3 regions of the Amycolatopsis sp. NPDC004747 genome follow, and region 1 is predicted to be linked to each of the others. Evidence: riboswitches for the same ligand, from Rfam matches in the RefSeq annotation. Region 1 holds a riboswitch; each other region holds the start of a gene.
The links. Region 1 has a riboswitch for S-adenosylmethionine ahead of ACWEGE_RS44715 (aminotransferase class V-fold PLP-dependent enzyme). Riboswitches for the same ligand answer to the same signal wherever they lie in the genome.

Region 1 (6,704 bases):
CGCGGCGGCGGAGCTGCCCGGCGGCTCCGGGCTGGTCCTGATCGACACCGAGGTCACGCCGGAACTGGCGGCCGAAGGCCTGGTCCGCGACCTGGTCCGGGTCGTGCAGCAGGCCCGCCGGGACGCCGGTCTCGACGTCGCCGACCGGATCGCGCTGACCGTCGACGCGCCCGCCGACGTGGTGGAAGCGGCCCGGGCGCACGAGGAGTTCCTGGCCTCGGAGACCCTGGCGACATCGGTGACCTACGGCCCGGCCGGCGACGGCTTCGCCGGCACGGTCGGCGACGGCACGAAGGTCACCGTGGCGGTGGCGAAGGCCTGATTGCCGGGGGTGGCCGGTAGGGTGCAGACTCGACCGGCCACCTTCGGGTGGCTCCTTGGGGGAGGGGAACCGGAATGAGCCCTGGCAAGAGACGCGGCATCCTGATCGGTGGGGCGCTGCTGGTCGTCGTGGTCGTGGCGGCCGCGTTCTTCCTGCTGAACAGCGGGGGATCGACACCGGAAGCCGCCACCGGCGCGACCACCGTGGAAAGCCCGGGCGCGCTCGACCCGCAGTCGGCGATCACCGAGTACCTGCAGGACTTTTCCGAGAACAACCCGGACGCGGCGGCCCGGCTGACCGACGACAACGCCGCCGCCGCGGTGGCGTTGCGGGCCACGCGGAACGCGCTGACGCCGTCGTCGGTCACCGCCAAGCTGACCGTCCTGCAGCCGACCCCGGCCGGCGCGAAGCAGACGGGCGGGACGTTCACCGTCTCGTGGGTGCTGAAACCCGGCAAGACGTGGACCTACGACGTGCCCTTCGAGCTCGCGCAGAGCGGGGGGAAGTGGCAGGTCCACTGGGCGCCGTCGCTGCTGCACCCGAAGCTGGAGGCGGGCCAGCGGCTGGTGATCAGCACCGCCGTGCAGGACACCACCGCGGTCGCCGACCGCGACGGCAAGCCCCTGCTCATCAGTGGACCGGGCGGGGTGCGGCCGGTCGACGGCAACCCGGCCCCGCTGCTGCGTTCGGCGCTCACCGGGCAGGTCACCGCCGCGGCCGGCAGCGGCTTCGCCGTCGAACGCGTCGACACCGGCGGCAAGAGTCTCGAGACGCTCTTCGGGCAGGCGTCGGCCGAAGGGGCGAAGCCGCTCGTGGCGAGCCTGAGCCTGGCCGCGCAGAACGCCGCCCAGGCCGCGGTGGACGGCTACCAGGGATCGGCGATGCTCGTCGCCCTCGACACGGGCTCGGGCGACATCCTCGCCGTCGCGCAGAACGGTGCGGCCGGGAACGCGCCGAAGGCGCTCAACGGCCTGTTCGAGCCGGGTTCGTCGTTCAAGATCGCGACGTCGGTGGCGGCGGTCCAGCAGAGCGGCCTGAACGCGACGTCGCCGGTCGACTGCCCCGGCGTGGCGACGATCGGCACGCGGACGGTCAAGAACGAGGGCTTCGAGCTGGGCGCGACGAACCTGCAGACGGCGTTCGCGCGCTCCTGCAACACGACGTTCGGCAAGCTCGCGCTGGACCTGCCCGCGGACGGGCTCAAGAAGGCGGCCGACGAGCTGGGTCTCAACGCCGACTACGAGATCCCCGGCATCAAGACCGAACTGGGGAAGGTCGAACCCGCGGCGAGCAAGGACGAGCAGGTCGAGGACGGGTTCGGCCAGGGCCGCATCCAGGCCAGCGCGCTCGGCGGCACGCTGATGGCGGCCACGGTCGCCTCCGGCAAGGCCATCACGCCCCGGCTGTGGCACGACCTGGAGACCACGGTGGTCAAGGGCTACTCGCCGCCGCCGGCATCGGTGCTCGGCGAGGTGCGGAAGCTGATGCGCGCGGTGGTCCAGAGCGGCACCGGCCGCGCGGCGGCGTCGGCGGGCAACGTCTTCGGCAAGACCGGCACGGCCCAGTTCGGCGACGGCAAGCAGGCCACCGGCTGGTTCGTCGGCTACCGCGAGAACGTGGCCTTCGCGGTGGTCCTGGAGAACTCGAACGACTCGGGCCCGGCCGTCCAGCTGGCCGCCAAGTTCCTCAAGGCCCTCTGACCCACGGACCCGGAGGGCCGGCCGGCGTGTCGTCCGGCTGGGTACGCGTGTCGTCCGTCCAGGTGCGCGTGTCGTCCGGTGGAGGCGATGGTTCGGGCGTCGCCGAAGGGTGCTGGTCGTAGCGTGGGGGCATGGAGACGATCGCGCTGGCCGAGGTGGCCGCGGTGCTGGCCGACCCGAGCCGGGCCACCATGTGCCTCGTGCTGCTGGACGGGCGGGCCTGGACCGTCGGCGAGCTCGCGAAAGCGGCCGGGATCGCGCTCTCGACGGCCAGCGAGCACGTCAGCCGGCTGGCCGGGGCCGGCTTCGTCGCCCGCGTCAAGCAGGGGCGGGCCAGCTACGTCCGGATCGCCGACCCGCGCGTGGCCGAGCTGATCGAACACCTCGCCCAGCACGCAGTGACCTCCGGGGCTTCGCCCCGGGCCGGGGGCTCCGCCACCCGGAGCCCCCGGAAAGCTGCCGGACACCAACCGGTGGCCGGCCTCAGGGCGTCGCTGAGAGCGCGACGGCTCGGGTTCGCCCGGACCTGCTACGACCACCTCGCCGGCGAGCTCGGCGTCGCCCTGCGTGAAGGCATGCTCGGCGCCGGCCTGGTCGACACCGCCGACGGGCTGGCGCTGACCCCGCACGGGCGGGCCGTGCTGGCGGACCTCGGCGTGCCGGTCGCCCCCGGGCGGCGGCCGCTGCTGCGTGACTGTCTGGATTGGACGGAGCGCCGCGACCACCTCGCCGGTGCCCTGCCCGCGGCGCTGCTCGACCGGGCGGTCGAGGCCGGCTGGGTGGCCAGGGACGGCCACCGGGCGGTCAAGGTGCTGCCGGCGGCGGGGGCGCCGTTCGCTGCCCTCGGTGTCGATCTCGACGCGCTCGGTGGTGTCCGGGCGCCTTAACACACCGCGTGACCGACGCCGGGCAGCGGTACACGAACGAGTTAACCCGCACGCCTCACTATTCTGAGGGCCCACGGCACTCGGGAGGAGGCGGTATGGACCGGCTTCCCGTGCTGCTCGGCGTCGGCGGCGTCGTGCTCCTCGCCTCCGTGCTGGCCGTGCGCGTGTCGATCCGGCTCGGCCTGCCCTCGCTGCTGCTGTACCTGGGGATCGGCGTGCTGCTGGGCGAAGCCGGTTTCGGCATCCGGTTCGACAGCCCCGAACTCACCCAGTCGCTCGGCCTCGCCGCGCTCGTCATGATCCTCGCCGAAGGCGGGCTGACCACCCGGTGGTCGGCGGTCAAACCGGCGCTGGGCCGCGGAATCGCACTGTCCACAGTGTCCGTGGTGGTGAGCGTCGCGGCCACCGGCGCGGCCCTGCACTGGCTGCTCGGCCTCGACTGGCGACTGGCGCTGCTGTGGGGCGCGGTGCTCGCCTCGACCGACGCGGCCGCGGTGTTTTCGGTGCTGCGCACGGCCGGGATCGGTCACCGGCTCACCGGGGCGCTCGAACTCGAGTCGGGCATCAACGACGCGCCCGCCTACATCGCCGTCGTGGTGCTCGCCGAAGGCACCACTGTGGACTGGACGCTGCCGCTGCTGGTGGTCTACGAGCTGACGGCGGGCCTGGCCATCGGGCTCGCCTTCGGCTGGCTCGGCGGGCTCGCGCTGCGGCGGGCCGCGCTGCCGGCGACCGGCCTCTACCCGGTGGCCACGGTCGCGGCGTGCGTCGTGGCGTACTCGTCCGGGCAGCTGCTGCACGCGTCCGGGCTGCTGGCCACCTACGTCGCCGCGCTGGTGCTCGGCAATTCACGGCTGCCGCACCGGTCGGACACGCTGTCCTTCGCCGAGGGCCTGGGCTGGCTGGCGCAGATCGGCCTGTTCGTGCTGCTCGGGCTGTTCGCCTCGCCGGGCCGGCTGCTGGACGCGATCGTGCCGGGCCTGGTCGCCGGCGCGGTCGTGCTGCTGCTGGCGCGGCCGCTCTCGGTGCTGCTGGCGATGCTGCCGTTCCGGCTGCCGTGGCGGGAGCAGGCGTTCCTCTCCTGGGCCGGGCTGCGCGGGGCCGTGCCGATCGTGCTCGCCATGATCCCGCTGTCCCAGGGCCTGCCGGGCGCCCAGCGGCTGGTCGACGCGGTGTTCGTGCTGGTCATCGTGCTGACGCTGGTGCAGGGGGCGACCCTCGGCCCGCTCGCGCACCGGCTCGGGCTGGCCAAGAAGTCCGAGGCGCACGAAATCGAGGTCGACTCCGCGCCGCTGGACGAGCTGGGTGCCGAACTGCTGCAGGTCCGGATCCAGCCGGGGTCGAAGCTGCACGGCGTGTACCTGTCCGAGCTGCGGCTGCCCGTCGGGGCGACGATCAGCCTGGTGGTCCGCGCGGGCGCCGGCTTCACGCCGCAGAAGACCAGCCGGCTGCAGGAGAACGACCAGCTGCTGGTCGTCACGACGAGCGCCGTCCGCGACGCCGTCGAACGCCGGTTGCGCGCCGTCGACCGGGCCGGGCGCCTGGCTCGCTGGAAGGGCGAGTCCGGCCGCTGACGTGAGCGCCGTCTCAGAATGTGAGGCGAGGGTTGGCTGCCGGCCGCGTTCTCGGTTACCTTCTGACCCAGGTCATGAGTGCCAGCGCGAAGCCCCGGCTTGCTGGCCGGCAACCCTCCTACCGCGGTGGGGTGCCCCGGGTGAAGACCGGGCCGGTCGCGCCGTGCGACGGGCAAGCGCGGGCCCCTCGCCGGGGTCCCCCGGATCGCCGAGGAGGCACCCCGATGACTCTCGCCATCGACCGCACCCAGCTCGAAGCAACCCGGGCCGTTCCCACCGTCGCGGGGGCGTCGCTGCGGGTTCCGCTGGTGACCGGCGGGGACATCGGCTACGCCAACCTCGACCACGCCGCGAGCGCCCCCTGCCTCGACGCCGTCCGCGCGAAGGTCGACGAGTTCCTGCCCTGGTACGCCAGCGTCCACCGCGGCGCCGGCTTCGCCTCGCAGGTCTCCACCAAGCTCTACGAACGCACCCGCGACGTCCTGCGCCGCTTCGTCGACGCGCGGCGGACCGACACCGTCGTCTTCACCCGCAACACCACCGACTCCTTCAACCTGCTCGCCCGCAGCCTGCCGCGGCACACCACGGTGATCGTGTTCGACACCGAGCACCACGCCGCGCTCCTGCCGTGGCAAGGCCCGAACGTCCGGCGGCTGCCGACCCCGCGCACCCGCCTCGCCGCGGTGTCCGCTGTGGACGAAGCGCTCGCCGGCGCCCCGCAGGGACCGCGGCTGGTCGTCGTCACCGGGGCGTCCAATGTGACCGGTGAGCTGCTGCCGGTCGCCGAAATCGCCGCGGTGGCGCGGAAACACGGTGCCCGCGTCGCCCTCGACGCCGCCCAGCTGGCCCCGCACCGGCGGATCTCGATCAAGGAACTGGACGTCGACTACGTCGCCCTCTCCGGCCACAAGCTCTACGCCCCCTTCGGCGCGGGCGCGCTGATCGGCCGCGCCGACTGGCTGCGCGCGGCCCGCCCATACCTGGCCGGCGGCGGCGCGACCAAGCTCGTCACCGAAGACGCCGTCGTCTGGAACACCGGGCCGGAGCGCCACGAAGCCGGTTCGCCCAACACGGTCGGCGTGTACGCGCTCGGCGTCGCGTGCGAAACCCTGAGCGCGAGCTGGGACGCCGTCGTGGCGCACGAGCAGGCGCTGCTCGCCCGGCTGCGCAAGGGCCTCGAGAGCATCCCGGGCTGCGCCGAGCTGCGGCTGTTCGACGCGCCGGTCGACCGGGTCGGCACGGTCAGCTTCGTCGTCGACGGCTTCGACCCCGGCTGGCTGGCCGCGGTGCTGTCCGCCGAGTACGGCATCGGCGTCCGCGACGGCGCCTTCTGCGCCCACATCGCGGCCCGGCGGCTGATCGGCGTCACGGGCGGCGAGGGGCAGCAGGCGGTCCGCGTCAGCCTCGGCCTCGGCAGCACCGAGGAACACGTCGACCGCGTGCTCCTGGCGCTGCGGCAGATCGTCGCCCGCGGCGCACGCTGGGAGTACGCGAAGGTGGACGGCCGCTGGGCGCCGGTCGGCGACCCGCGGGAGCTGCCGCCGTTCTGCTGAGCGCTAGCCTGGACCGATGGGGAGAGGGCCGCGTTTCTGGTTTCCGCTGGCACTGCTGGGGTTCGCCGAGATCGGCCTGGCCGTGGCGCACCTGCTGGCGCGCCGCAGCGGGGCCGAAGACCAATCCGCGAACCTGCTGCTCCGGCCCGTGGTCCCGGCCGGTGCGACCTGGTACAGCCAGGCCGAGTTCCGGCCACTGGACGAGTTCTTCGAGCTCGGGCGGGGGCTGCCGGTGGGGCCCGCCTGGCTGGTCGCACTCGGTGTCGTGGTCCTCGGCACGGCGGTCTGGTACGCGCTCGCCCGGCGGCCCGGCCGGCTGGGGTGGTTCGTCCTCGGCACGGCCGGCGCGCTGCTCGCCGTCCGCTGCTCGACCTGGTCGGGTCGTGGCAGTTCCGGATCGACGACAACCTGCGCGGCCCGCTGCTGGCCACGCTGGGCCTGCTCGTGCTCGCCGCGTACGAGCGCAGCCGGTTCGTCCTGCTCACCACGGTCGCCTTCGCCCTGGTCGCGGTGGTGCTCTCGGCGGACATGGCCGGCATGCTGGTCTCGGCGATGATCCTGCTCGCCGCCGCCTTCACCGCGGTGCTGCGGTCGCACCCCCGGACCCCCTGACCCGATGGGGAGTCCGCGAAGGGCCTGGTTCCCGTTGGCCGCGCTGGGGTTCGCGC
Region 2 (6,704 bases), on a different contig from region 1:
CGGCGCGTCGTCCCCGCCGACCACCCGGGCGCCGGGGACCGGGCCGTGGGCCACGCGGACCGTCCGGCACACGCCGGCGCCGGACAGCTCGGCCGCGACCTCCACCGCCGACTGCGCGTCTTCGCAGAGGAACGCGCACGTCGGACCCGAGCCGGACACCGTGCCCGCGAGCGCGCCCGCGTTGACGCCCGCCCGGAGCGTGCGGCGCAGGTCGGGCCGCAGCGAAACCGCCGCCGCCTGGAGATCGTTGCCCAGCAGCAGAGCCAGCTGGCGCGGGTCGCCCGAGGCCAGCGCCTCGACGACCGGCGTGTGCGAGCCGATCCGGGGCGGGTTGCCCGCCGCGCGGAGGCGGTCCAGCTCGCCGAACACCTTCGGCGTCGAGAGCCCCTCGGCGGCGAAGGCCAGCACCCAGTGGAACGTGTGCCGCGAGAGCACCGGGACCAGCTGCTCGCCGCGGCCGGTGCCCAGCGCGGTGCCGCCGTAGAGCGCGAACGGGACGTCGCTGCCCAGGCCGGCGGCGATCTCCGCCAGCTCGTCGCGCGTGACGTCGAGGTTCCAGAGCGAAGCCAGCCCGACCAGCGTCGCCGCCGCGTCGGCGCTGCCGCCCGCCATGCCGCCGGCGACCGGGATGCCCTTGCGCAGCACCACCCGGACCTTCGGCTCGCCGGTGCGCCCGACGTGCGCGGCCAGCGCCTCGACCGCGCGCCAGGCCAGGTTCTCGGGGCCGGTCGGGACCGAGCCCTCCCCTTCGCCGTAGACCTCGATGCCGGGCTCTTCGGTGACCGCGACGGTCACCTCGTCGGTCAGCGACAGCGCCTGGAACACGGTGACCAGCTCGTGGTAACCGTCTTCGCGCAGGTCGTCGACCGACAGGTGCAGGTTGACCTTGGCCGGGACCCGGACGGTGACTGGGGGCGGAACTACGGCGAGCACCCGACCAGCCTACGTGCCCGCGGGAACGCCCCGATGCGACGTGCGCATCGGGGCGTCCTGTGACAAGCGGGGCTTCGCCCCGGGCCGGGGGCTCCGCCACCCGGAACCCCCGGAAGACAGTGGATCAGGCAGCCGCGACACCCTGCGGGCCACGCGCGGTGTGCGTGACGTGGCCACCGCGCTCGGCGACCCAGGCCAGCGCCGCGTCGGCCCGCTCGCCGCGGACACCCAGGCGGAACCGGCCGACCGGCGTGTCGCCGATCCGGGTCAGGCCGCCGCCGATGGTGGCGAACTCGACGTCGAACCGGCCCGCCGCCTCGGGCAGCAGCGCACCCACCGAGGCGAAGCCGACCAGCACGACGTCGGCCGAGCGGTCGTAGCGCGCCGCCTGCGCGCGCGTGGTCTCGATGGCGGGCAGCAGCGCCTGCGCGGTGCGGCTGGCCGGGTTCGAGATCAGGTCGAGCACCGTGCCGCGCTCGACGACCGTGCCGTCCTCCAGCACCGCGACGTCGTCGCAGACCCGGCGGACCACGCCCGCGTCCGGCGTCGTGACGACGACCGTGGTGCCCAGCTCCGAACGGGCCCGGTCGAGGACGGCCAGCACCGCGCCGGCCTCCTCCGGGTCGACCCCGGCGGTCGGGTCGTCGGCCAGCAGCACGGCCGGGGCCGCCGCCAGCGCCTTCGCGACCGCGACGCGGCGGAGCTGACCGGCGGTCAGCTCCTCGGGGCGCTGCGCGGCGCGCTGGGTCAGGCCGACGAGGTCGAGCAGCGAGCCGACCCGGCTGCGGCGCTGCGGGCCGTCGACGCCGAGCTGCTCGAGCGGCGAGGCGATGTTGCCGGCGATGGTGCGTTCGGCGATCAGCTCCGGCTTCGTGGAGACGACGCCGAGCTGACGGCGGATTTCGCGGAGGCGACGGCCGTCGAGGGTGCCGGTGTTGAGGCCGTCGAGGCGGACGACGCCGCGGTCGGGGCGCTCCTGCAGCGCGATGCACCGGGCCAGGACGGACTTGCCCGACCCGGCGGGACCGACCACGCCGAAGAGCGAGCCTGCCTGGACGTCGACACTCACGTCCCGCAGGGCGATGACCGAGTTTCCGTTGGTGGCAAAGGTTTTGGACAGGTTTTCGACGGTGATCACGAAGGCTCCAGAAAACGGGGCGCCGCCCCCATGGGCGCGCCCGGCCGCAAGCGAAGGTCCGTCCGTTGTGGACGGTGCATGAAGAAGAGGTGGACCGGCTCGGACTAGCTCAGCTGGAGCGTCGACACGCGGTCACGGAGCGGCGGCCTTCGTCGACTACTCGACGCCTGGTCAGGAGCAGGGGGCGAGCTACCCTCTTCATCGAAAACGGCCTCCATCGGTCCTGGCGGTAGCACCTGCCCTGTGGAGGGTGGTTGCTGCGACTTCGGCGAGCCAGGTCTCTCAGTCGCTCGGGATGGACGTACTGAGTAAAACCGATCCCGAGGAGCGAACGCAAGCCCGTTGGCCCAGATCACACGACTGGCGGTGTCCGAATCGCGAGATCAGGACCGGTGGAGGCGTGTTTTCACGGCTCGACTGTGGAGTCGCCAACGCGCGCGGCGATCCGGGCGAAGTCGTGCACGTCCAGCTGCTCACCGCGGGTCTTGGGGTCGATCCCGGCGGCGGTGAGGAGTTCGCCGGCCCGCTCGGCCGAGCCCGCCCAGCCCGCGAGCGCGGCCCGGAGCGTCTTCCTGCGTTGTGAGAAGGCGGCGTCCACCAGGCCGAAGAGGCGGTCCCGGTCGTCGGACGCCGTCGAGTCCGCACGCTCGAAGGCGACGAGCGCGGAATCGACGTTCGGCACCGGCCAGAACACCGAGCGTGGCACGGCGGCGACCTTGCGTGCGGGGCCGTACCAGGCGAGCTTGACGCTCGGCACGCCGTAGATCCGGCTGCCGGGTCCGGCGGCCATCCGGTCGGCCACCTCGGTCTGCACCATGACCAGCCCGGTCCGCAGCGACGGCACCTCGGCCAGCAGGTGCAGCACGACGGGTACGGCGACGTTGTAGGGCAGGTTGGCGACGAGGGCGGTCGGCTCGCCCAGTTCCTCGCGGGTGACGCGCAGGGCGTCGGCGCCGACGACGGTCAGCCGGTCCGCGGCCTCGGGCCCGCGTTCGGCGACGGTCTTGGGCAGCCGTTCGGCGAGCTTGGGATCGATCTCGACGGCGACGACCCGCGCGCCGGTGGCCAGCAGCCCGAGGGTCAGCGACCCGAGCCCGGGCCCGACCTCGAGGACGACGTCGTCCGCGGTGACGTTCGCGAGCTCGACGATCCGCCGCACGGTGTTGGGATCGTGCACGAAGTTCTGCCCGAGCTTCTTGGTCGGCCGCACGTCGAGTTCGGCCGCCAGCCCGCGGATTTCGGCCGGTCCCAGCAGTTCAACCACCGGAGGAGCTTACTTGAACCCGGAACCGGCGTGATCAGCGGCGGATCTCGCGTGATCGAGGGCGGATCTCGCGTGATTGGGAGGGCATCTCGCGTGATTGGAGGGTCGACACGCGTGATTGGAGGGACGATACGGCGAGGTGGGGCGGATCCGGCGTGTCGACTCCTTGATCACGCGAGTTGACTCCCCAATCACGCGTGATGTCTCTTGGCGCACGCGAAGCGGCCCCCGTCCGGGGTGGACGGGGGCCGGTTCGTGGAATGCGTCAGGCCTTCTTGCCGCAGACCGGCCAGGCGCTGTAGCTGCCGCCACGGCCTGCCTTGACCTTCTCGGCGATCGCGATCTGCTGCTCGCGCGTGGCCTGGTTCGGCAGCGCGGCGTACTCGTCGCCGCCGTAGGCGTCCCAGGTGCGCTTGTCGAACTGGAGGCCGCCGTAGTAGCCGTTGCCGGTGTTGATGGCCCAGTTGCCGCCCGACTCGCACTGCGCGATGCGGTCCCACGCGGAGCCGTCGCCGATGTCCGGGTTCGGGGCCTGCTTGGTGCCGACGTGGACGATCTTCGGCTTCGGCTGGGTGAGGACCTTCTCGGAGATGCTCTCCCGGCCGACCTCCTTGCCGTTCTTCTGCGTGACCTTGTAGGTCACTTCCTTCTCACCGGGCGTGCCGGGGTCCTCGACCTGCGTCTTGCCCTTGGCCAGGTCCGGGTCGTCGACGCGCTGCTCGGGCGGGTCGATGGACTCCTTCTGGACGACCGTCGAGACGCCGGTGCGGCTGATGTGCACCTCGGCGCCGTCGGTCAGCTTGACGTCCAGGCCGCCCTCGGCCTGGTCCTCCGGGCCCAGGGTGAGCTTGTACTCGCCCAGGAACTCCTTCGTCGTGACCGCGGTGGTCTTGACCTGCTTCGGCGCGTTGCCGCCGTCGTACAGGGTGATGTTCTTCAGGGTCTTGATCTCGACGGTGGCGCCCTCCAGGGGCAGCTCACCGCTCTTCGGCATCGACATCCACGTGCCGGGCTTGTCCATCTCGGCCATGCCGAGCTGGGACAGCGCGTCGCCGAGGTGGGTCGCGCGGACCCAGGAGGTGTGCTCCGCGCCGTCGACGATCATCTTCAGCTGGCGGCCGCGCTCGAGCTTGATGACGCCGCCGTCGCCGACCTCAGCCTGCGGGGACGGGGAGAGCGAGTCGTGCGCACCGACGGACAGGCCCGCGTCCTCGAGCACCTCGCCGACGGTGTCGCCGAAGGAGTGCACGGTCTGCTGGTGGCCGTCGACGTCGACGGTGATGCTCTTGTTCATCGCCAGCGCGGCCGCGCCGCCGCCGGCGATCGAAATCATGACGGAGAGGACGGCACCCTTGAGGAAGCGGCGCTTCCAGACCTTGGTGGTCTCGCGGAGCCCCTCGTCCAGCGCGGCCTTGCGGGCCTGCGGGGAAGCTGTGCGGTCCGACTCGAACTCGTCCGGGATGACGATCGGGGGCAGGTACGTCGTCTCGGCGTTGATGAGGCGGATCAGCTCGTCGACGTCGACGTCGATCTCGGCCATCATCGCGTCGGCATCGGGGCCGAGCGCGGCGAGGATGTCCTGCTGCGTGATGTTCGGGTCGTCGGAGAAGTCGAGCTGGCCGTACGCAGTGTCCTCGAAGCCGAATTCGCGATCGAGCACGGCCGCGGAGCGCGCTCCAGCCTGTCTGCTACCTGTCACCGGGTCGTTCCCTTTCCCAAGGCGCCGTTCGGGGCAGCACCTTTACGTCTGGGCCCGCAGCCGGCGCCATCGTCACGGTTCCGGGCCGTACCGCTCCCGGTTCCGCTTCCCCGACGTGCACTGACGTGACTGTGGGCGTAACAGCCGGCAACTGCTGAGTGCAGTACCGACCGGCACGATCACGGGACAGTAACGGGTCGCGGCGGGTTGCGCAAACACCCCCCGGAGTGTCGTGATCTGGGTCACTCCTTCAGGTGGCGTAGGCCGGACCCCTTATGTCGCAATGCGTTCAACCCGTTGTGACACTGGGGAGTCGGTACACCCGCTCGGCGGTGGTCCGGACCGATTCGGCGACTTCGTGGACAGCTTCGCCCCTGAGCGCCGCGAGGTGACGGACGGTGTAAGCGGCGCCGAACGGCTCGTTCGGCCGCCCACGGAACGGGTGGGGGGTCAGAAACGGGGCGTCGGTCTCGACGAGGTACTGCCCCGCCGGGCAGAGCCGGGCCGCCTCGTGGAGCCCCTTCGCGTTCTTGAACGTCACCGTGCCCGCGAAGGAAAGGACATACCCCGCGTCGACGCACTTGCGCGCCATTTCCGCGTCCCCGGAAAAACAATGGAAGATTACGGCATTCGGCGCACCCTCTTCGGCCAAGATGCGCAGCACGTCGTCGTGGGCCTCGCGGTCGTGGATCATCAGCGGCTTGCCGAGCCGCTTCGCGAGGTCGATGTGCCAGCGAAACGCCTCCTGCTGGGCGTCGTGCGGCGAGTAGTCCCAGTAGTAGTCGAGGCCGGTCTCGCCCACCGCGACCACGCGCTCGTGCGCGGCCAGGCGTTCCACTTCGGACTTCTCGGCCTCGCCGAACTCCTTGGTCCGGGTCGGGTGGATCGCCACGGCGGCCCAGACCCGGCGGTCCCAGGTGGCGGCCTCGGTGACCCAGCGAGCCGAGGCGAGGTCGTCCGCGACCGTGACGACGCGGGCGACGCCGGCGCGCTCGGCGCGGTCGACCATGGCCGTGACATCGGCCGCGGTGACCGCGCCGCACGCGTCGAGATGGGTGTGCGCGTCCACCACCGACACCGGGAGCCGGTCCGGGACCGGCGGCAGCTCGCGCTTCTGATCACCCATGCGTTCTTCTTACTCCTTGATGATCGGCGCCCACTCCGGACCGGTCTCGCCGAGCGCCGGGTCGAGCTTGGTGAACAGCGGCGACGGCTTTTCCAGGGGCTTGCCGACCTCGATCGGCGTCGACGCCCACTTCGCCTGCTCGGCCGCGTAGTCGCCGGTGAGGATCGGGTTGACCCGGCCGTCGATGTCGAGGTCGTCGACCTCCTTGAGCTCCGGCTGGGCCGCCCAGACGCCGGTGCCGCCGAGGGCCTCGTGCACCTTCTGGGCCGAGTGCGGCAAGAACGGCGTCAGCAGCGTGTTGGCGTCCGAGACGACCTGCAGCGCGGTGTGCAGCACGGTGTCGCGCCGCGTGGGGTCGTCCTTGAGCTTCCACGGCTCCTGGTCGGAGATGTACTTGTTCGCCGCGGTGACGACCTTCATCGCCTCGGCCGCCGCCAGCTTGAACCGGGACCGGGCCAGGTGCGCGCCCGCGGTGTCGAACGCCTTGCGCGACAACGCCTTCAGCTCTTCGTCGGCCGCCGTCGGGGCCTCCGGGCGCGGGATG
Region 3 (6,704 bases), on a different contig from region 1:
GCGCCACCGGCGGGCTGGTCCTGCTGGCACCCCGCTGGGCCGATGCCCTGGTCCGCCGCGGGATCCCGCCCGGATTCGCGGAAGGGCTGACGATCCCGCTGGCGGCTTTCCTGGTGACGGCGCCGGTGCTCGCGGGCATGGCGGGTTCGGTGAGCCTGGTTTCGGTGCTGACAAACGTCCTCGCCGCGCCCGTGGTGGCCCCGGCGACGGTGCTCGGCGTGCTGGCGACCCTCACCGGCCCGTGGTGGCCGGGCGCCGGGAAGGTCCTGGTGCACCTGGCCGATCCGGAGGCCCGGTGGCTGATCACCGTCGCCCGGCACGGCGCGCGGGCCCCGGGCGCCGTCATCGCCTGGCCCGGTGGCTGGACGGGTGGTCTCCTGGCCGCCGCCGTCCTCATCGTGCTGATGCTCGCGGTCCGGCACCGGCGAGTGCGGGTGCTGATGGCGGTGCTCGTGGCCGGCGCGCTGCTGGTGTTCGTCCCGGTCCGGGTGCTGGCGCCCGCCTGGCCGCCGCGGAACTGGGCGATGGTCGAGTGCGACGTCGGCCAGGGCGACGCCGTCGTGCTGGCGACGGCCGAGCCGGGGCGGGCGGTCGTCGTGGACGCCGGACCCGAGCCGGGCCCGGTCGACGAATGCCTGCATCGGCTGGCGGTCGACCGGATCCCGCTGCTGGTGCTGAGCCACCTGCACGCCGACCACATCGGCGGGCTCGCCTCGGTCTTCGACGGCCGCGCGGTCGGCGCGATCGCCGTCGGCCCCGGGCGGTCACCGGGCTGGGCGTGGCGGCAGGTCGCCGCCGAGGCCGCGCGGCGGGCGGTGCCGCTGGTGGAGCTGAACCCGGGCGAACGGCTGGCCTGGCCGGGCCTGGCCATCGACGTACTGGGCCCCCGCTACGTACCGGCGAGGCAGGACGGGCCACAGGACGGCACGACGATCAACAACAGCTCGGTGGTGCTGCGCGCGGAGACCACGGCAGGCCGGGTCCTGCTGACCGGCGACGTGGAACTGGCGGCCCAGGCGGACCTGCTGGCCGACATCGGAGATCTGAAGGCGGAGGTGTTGAAAGTCCCGCACCACGGAAGCAGGTATTCGCTGCCGGCGTTCCTCGCGGCAGTGGCCCCACGGGTGGCATTGGTCAGCGTGGGCGCGGGAAACACGTACGGACACCCCAGTAAGTCCACAATGGACACACTAGCGGCTCTCGGCGCACGAGTCACCCGCACTGACCTGGATGGCGACACGGCGGTGGTCACCGGAACGGCAATATCCCGCCGAGGCGAGCCCCGCGGCCCACCTCGCCGGTGACGGCCGGCCAAGCCTGGGAACGGCGAAGACCGTCGTAGGCAACGCGGTCGGCAACTCCGCGGGCTGTCTCGCCGGAGGTGCCGCGGTGGGCGCGATCTGCGTGGCTGGTCCGCGACCACCACCGAATCGTGGGCGACCGCTGAGCGTCCGGGGCGGGCCGAAGTGCCCGCCCCGGACGGGAGCTCAGTAACCCAGAGCCTCGTTCACGGCCGCGGCCGAGGGCGGCAGCGTCGCCTTGGGGCCGACGTGGTTCTCGATCGCGTCGAGGGTCTTGAGGCCGTCGCCGGTGATCAGCAGAACCGTCTCGGCGTCCGGGTCCAGCTTGCCCGTCTCGACCAGCTTCTTCGCCGTGGCGACGGTCACCCCGCCGGCCGTCTCGGTGAAGATGCCTTCGGTGCGGGCCAGCAGGCGGATGCCCTCGACGACCTCTTCGTCGGAGACGTCCTCGATCGCGCCGCCGGTGCGGTTGACGATGTCGAGCACGTACGGGCCGTCGGCCGGGTTGCCGATGGCCAGCGAGCGGGCGATCGTGTCCGGCTTCACCGGCTGGACCACGTCGTGGCCCTCGCGGAACGCCGCCGACACCGGCGAGCAGCCGGTGGCCTGCGCGCCGAACACCTTGTACGGGCTGGCTTCCACGAGACCGAGCTGACCCAGCTCGCGGAAACCCTTGTCCACCTTGGTCAGCTGCGAACCGGAGGCGATCGGGACGACGATCTGCGGCGGGATGCGCCAGCCGAGCTGCTCGGCGACCTCGAAGGCCAGCGTCTTCGAGCCCTCCGAGTAGTACGGCCGGACGTTCACGTTGACGAACGCCCACTTCGGGTGTTCGCCGGCGAGCTCGGTGGCAAGGCGGTTGACGTCGTCGTAGTTGCCGTCGATGGCGAGGAGGTCGCCGTCGTACACCGCGGTGGTGAGGATCTTGGCGCGCTCGAGGGTCTTGGGGATCAGCACGACCGACCGCCAGCCGGCGCGGGCGGCCGCGGCGGCCGTCGCGTTGGCCAGGTTGCCGGTCGACGGACACGCGAGCACCTCGAACCCGAACTCGCGGGCCGCCGCCAGCGCGACGGCGACGACGCGGTCCTTGAACGAGTGCGTCGGGTTGCCGGTGTCGTCCTTGACCCACACGCGCTTGAGGCCGAGCTCCTTGGCGAGGCGGTCGGCGCGGACCAGCCGCGTCGCGCCCGGCTCGGTGTTCGGGATCTCTTCGACGTTGGACGGAACCGGAAGGAGCTTCTTGTAGCGCCAGATGTTCTTGGGACCCGCCTCGATGTCCTCGCGGCGGACACGGCCGAAGTCGTAGGCGACCTCGAGCGGCGAGAAGTCTTCGGCGGAGACGAACTCCGGAGCGAGCGGCTGCCGGTGGCCCTCTTCCTTCGACACCAGCTCGACGGCCGGACCGAGATCCGGGGTCTTCGTGGTGGAGGTCGTGCCGAGGGTGGCGGTCATCGCGAGGTTCCTTTCCTCATCTGCCCCGCCGAAGCGGGCCGGAATTGGCACCGTGGTCGTCAGCTATCCCGCGATCGCGGGATGACAGGCTGTACGCCGGTTGCCGGGGCTTCGTCGGGCCGTTCCCTCTGCCCCTCTGGATGAGCGGTATTCGGTTGTCGGTGCCGCGCACTCCGGATCTTCCGGTGCGGGCTGCCTCGGCTACACCGTACGACATCGCGCTCGGCCCGTGCCATGGTGGCCGCTCGACATCACCGGAGCGGGCGCACAAGAGCGCAAGTGAGAGGATTCACGGGTGACCGCGCAAGCCACCGCCCCGGCCCCGCTGCAGCTGGTGCTGGGGGAGGAAGAACTGCTGATCGAGCGGGCCGTCCGCGAGACGCTCGCCGCCGCCCGCGCGATGGACGCGACCGCGGAGCTGACCCGGGTCCGGGTGTCCGATCTCACAGCCCCCGAGCTGGCCGAACTGGTCAGCCCGTCGCTGTTCAGCGAAGGCCGGGTGATCGTCCTCGAGTCGGCGCAGGACATCTCGCAGGAGCTGGCCGACGCCGTCGCGGCTTACCTGAAGGACCCGGCCGAGGGGGTCGTGCTAATCGTCGTGCACACCGGCGGCGGCCGCAGCAAGGCGGGCAAGTCGCTGCCGGCGGTGCTGAAGAAGGCCGGCGCCGAGGTCACGGAGTGCCCGAAGCTCACCAAGCCGGCCGAGCGAGAGCAGTTCGTGCGCCACGAGGTGCGCCGGGTGAGCGGCAAGATCGACCCGGCGGGGGTCGCCGCCCTGCTCGACGCCGTGGGCTCCGACCTGCGCGAACTCTCTTCGGCGGCGACGCAGCTGGTCGCGGACACGGGCGGCGCGGTCGACGCCGACGCGGTCCGCCGCTACCACCGCGGCCGCGCCGACGTGACCGGCTTCGCGGTCGCGGAAAAGGCGGTCAGCGGCGACCGCGCGGCGGCGCTGGAGTCGCTGCGCTGGGCGATGCAGCTGGGCGTCCCGCACGTCCTGGTCGCCGACGCGCTGGCGGACGCGGTCCGCACGATCGCCCGGGTCTCCGGCGCCGGCCGCGGCAACCCGAACCAGATGGCGGGCGAGCTGGGCATGCCGCCGTGGAAGATCCGCAAGGCCCAGGGGCAGTCCCGCGGCTGGAACCCCGACGGCCTCGCGACGGCGATGCGCGTGGTCGCGCGGCTGAACGCCGAGGTCAAGGGCGTGGCGGCGGACCCGGGCTACGCGCTGGAGCGAGCGGTCCTCGAGGTGGCGGCGGCAAAGGGCGACCGCTGATCGCTGCCCAACGCCGCCGAGCCGCCGGGGCGCGCCCGAATCGCTCCGCGAACGCACGAGCGACTCACGGGATGCTCGCACGAGTTCGAGCACCTCGCGGCCCGCTTGGTGAGCACCGGGCTCACGGCCGCCAGTAGCTCCGCGCTGGCCGCCGGTCACGCCGCGCTCTGGCCGCGGGCCGCGCCGCTCCGGCTGCAGGCGGCTGTTCGCGGCTGGCGCCGCGCTGGATGCCGCGCCCGCCGCGCGCCGGTGGCTGTTCCTGGCCGCGCCGGCCGTAAGCCGTGCCGCTCAGGCCGCCAGCCGCGCCGGCCGCAAGCCGTGCGACTCCGGCCGCCAGCCGCCAGCCGCCAGCCGCCAGCCGCAAGCCGCGCGGCTCCGGCTGCCGCCCCGCCAGCCGCCTGCCGCTCAGCCACAGCCGCGTCGCGCCGGCCGCGCTGCTCCGAGCCGTGCCCAGGACATGAAGAAGGCCCCGGCCGAAGCCGGGGCCTTCCCAGAAATCAACCAGCTCAGAGCGCGTTGACGCGCTTGGCCAGCGCCGACTTCTTGTTGGCGGCCTGGTTGGCGTGGATGACGCCCTTCGAGACGGCCTTGTCCAGCTTCTGGGCGGCGTCGCGCTGCAGCTCGGCGGCCTTGGCCTTGTCGCCGGCCTCGGCGGCCTCGCGGACCTTGCGGATCGCGGTCTTCACCGAGGACCGGATCGCCTGGTTGCGCTGACGCGCCTTCTCGTTCGTCGTGATGCGCTTGATCTGCGACTTGATGTTGGCCATAGGGCAACTCCTGTTTCACTCGGTGAGATCGCCGCCGCGCTCAAGTGGCCCCGGGCGAACCGGGTTTCCTCCATGACGGAATGCCGCACGGGCAGCGAGCGACCACTCTAACAGCCCGGCCACCCGCGCCCGGAGCCGGGAGTACCGTGGGTGACGGCAGTGCCTAGGGTTCCGCCGCCGGTCCGAGCAGTCCGCACGACAAGCACGACAAGCACGACAAGCACCCCACAACCAGGGCCGGTGGGTCTGGTCCGAGCGGCACCATCGGCGGGCCCGGACGGCCGGTCGTTCATCTGACGGGGCAAAAGCCTGGAGGACCCGGTTTTCGCGCGCGAAAACCCGAAGGGGTCCCGTGAACGCCACCGCACTCTCCCTCGTCCTCGTCGCCGCCGTCGTGCACGCCGCGTGGAACCTCGCCGCCAAGCGGGTCACCTCCGGCGGCACCCAGTTCGTCTGGCTCTACTACACCGCCAGTGCCGTCGTGCTGCTGCCGGTCACGATCGTGCTGCTGATCGCCGAAAACCAGCGTCCACAGTGGAGCTGGCTGCTCGCCGCCGTCGTCACCTCGCTGCTGCACATCGCCTACGGCATCGTGCTGCAACGCGGGTACCGCGTCGGCGATCTCTCCGTCGTCTACCCCGTTGCGCGCGGCACCGGGCCGCTGCTTTCGGTGCTGGCCGCCGTCCTGGTGCTCGGCGAACGACCCGGTCCGCTCGGGCTGCTCGGTGCGTTCCTGGTCGTGGCGGGCGTGCTGGTGATCAGCACCGGCCGCAAGGCGGACGATCCCCGGGCGGTCAGGGCCGGCATCCTCTACGGCCTGCTCACCGGGGCCGTCATCGCCGGCTACACGCTCTGGGACGCGCACTCGGTGACCGGCCTCGGCGTGCCGCCGGTCGTCTACTTCGGCCTCGGCTCGATCCTGCAGAGCCTGCTGCTCGTGCCCGGCGCGCTGGCCGGCCGAACCGAACTGACGCGGATCTGGCGCGAGCAGCGCCGCGAAGTCCTCCTCGTCGCGGTCCTGTCGCCGATCGCCTACATCCTCGTGCTCTTCGCCCTCACCATGGCGCCGGTCAGCCTGGTCGCGCCCGCCCGCGAGCTGAGCATCGTGCTCGGCGGCCTCGCCGCGTGGCTGGTCCTCGGCGAGCGGGACGCCGTGCGGCGGCTCGCCGGTTCGGTGATCGTGCTGTCCGGCATCGCGGCGATTGCGGCCGCCTGAGCCCGTCCGGTAGGCAGGTCGGATGGAGATCCTGAAGAGCAGGCTGCTGATCCGCCCGCGGGACGCCGCCGCGTCCACGGCGTTCTACCGCGACACCCTCGGCCTGGCCGTGGAGCGGGAGTTCCCCGGCGGCACCGTGTTCTTCCTCGGCCACGGCTCCCTGGAGGTCTCCGGCGCGGGCGAGGCGGGCTCGTCGCCCGATCTGGTGCTCTGGCTGCAGGTCCGGGACCTCGCCGGCACCCTCGCGGACCTCAAGGCGAAGGGCTTGGAGCCGGTTCAGGACGCCCAGCGGATGCCGTGGGGCCTCGACGAGGCCTGGATCGCCGATCCGGACGGCACGCGCATCGTGCTGGTCGAGGTCCCCGAGGGGCACCCGATCCGCACGGACACCCGCTAGGCGGGCTTGACGGCGCGCAGCTGCGCGGCGAGCGCGGCGAACCCCGGCGGCTCCCAGGTCCAGGTCTGCAGGTCGGCGAACCCCGCGGCGGCGGCTTCGTCGGCCAGGACGTGCCTGCTCACCGGCAGCCACTTCTCGTGCGCGGACAGCAGCAGCCGCCCGCCCGGGCGCAGCACCCGGAACAGCTCGGCGAACCCGGCCGCGCGGTCGTCCCACAGCATGACGTTGTTCACGCTCAGCACGACGTCGACGGACTCGTCGGGCTCGCCGGTGTGCGCCGCCGACCCTTCGCGCA

Region 2: another riboswitch for S-adenosylmethionine. It lies ahead of ACWEGE_RS23045 (methionine ABC transporter ATP-binding protein); the one in region 1 lies ahead of ACWEGE_RS44715 (aminotransferase class V-fold PLP-dependent enzyme).
Region 3: another riboswitch for S-adenosylmethionine. It lies ahead of thrC (threonine synthase); the one in region 1 lies ahead of ACWEGE_RS44715 (aminotransferase class V-fold PLP-dependent enzyme).

Annotation. Positions count from the first base shown of each region.
Region 1 is NZ_JBSGBQ010000053.1:19,548-26,251, forward strand. It holds gene ileS (isoleucine--tRNA ligase) at 1-322, shown strand, start outside; gene ACWEGE_RS44700 (penicillin-binding transpeptidase domain-containing protein) at 397-2,022, shown strand; gene ACWEGE_RS44705 (ArsR/SmtB family transcription factor) at 2,154-2,909, shown strand; gene ACWEGE_RS44710 (potassium/proton antiporter) at 3,005-4,483, shown strand; SAM riboswitch class IV at 4,554-4,668, shown strand; gene ACWEGE_RS44715 (aminotransferase class V-fold PLP-dependent enzyme) at 4,708-6,036, shown strand; gene ACWEGE_RS44720 (hypothetical protein) at 6,358-6,648, shown strand; gene ACWEGE_RS44725 (hypothetical protein) at 6,653-6,704, shown strand, end outside.
Region 2 is NZ_JBSGBQ010000013.1:232,919-239,622, forward strand. It holds gene ACWEGE_RS23040 (4-(cytidine 5'-diphospho)-2-C-methyl-D-erythritol kinase) at 1-933, opposite strand, end outside; gene ACWEGE_RS23045 (methionine ABC transporter ATP-binding protein) at 1,058-2,071, opposite strand; SAM riboswitch class I at 2,283-2,373, opposite strand; gene rsmA (16S rRNA (adenine(1518)-N(6)/adenine(1519)-N(6))-dimethyltransferase RsmA) at 2,478-3,335, opposite strand; gene ACWEGE_RS23055 (transglycosylase family protein) at 3,601-5,034, opposite strand; gene ACWEGE_RS23060 (TatD family hydrolase) at 5,324-6,160, opposite strand; gene metG (methionine--tRNA ligase) at 6,170-6,704, opposite strand, start outside.
Region 3 is NZ_JBSGBQ010000008.1:54,941-61,644, reverse strand. It holds gene ACWEGE_RS15055 (ComEC/Rec2 family competence protein) at 1-1,304, shown strand, start outside; gene thrC (threonine synthase) at 1,488-2,753, opposite strand; SAM riboswitch class I at 2,767-2,900, opposite strand; gene holA (DNA polymerase III subunit delta) at 3,049-4,029, shown strand; gene rpsT (30S ribosomal protein S20) at 4,536-4,796, opposite strand; gene ACWEGE_RS15035 (DMT family transporter) at 5,149-6,012, shown strand; gene ACWEGE_RS15030 (VOC family protein) at 6,035-6,409, shown strand; gene ACWEGE_RS15025 (class I SAM-dependent methyltransferase) at 6,406-6,704, opposite strand, start outside.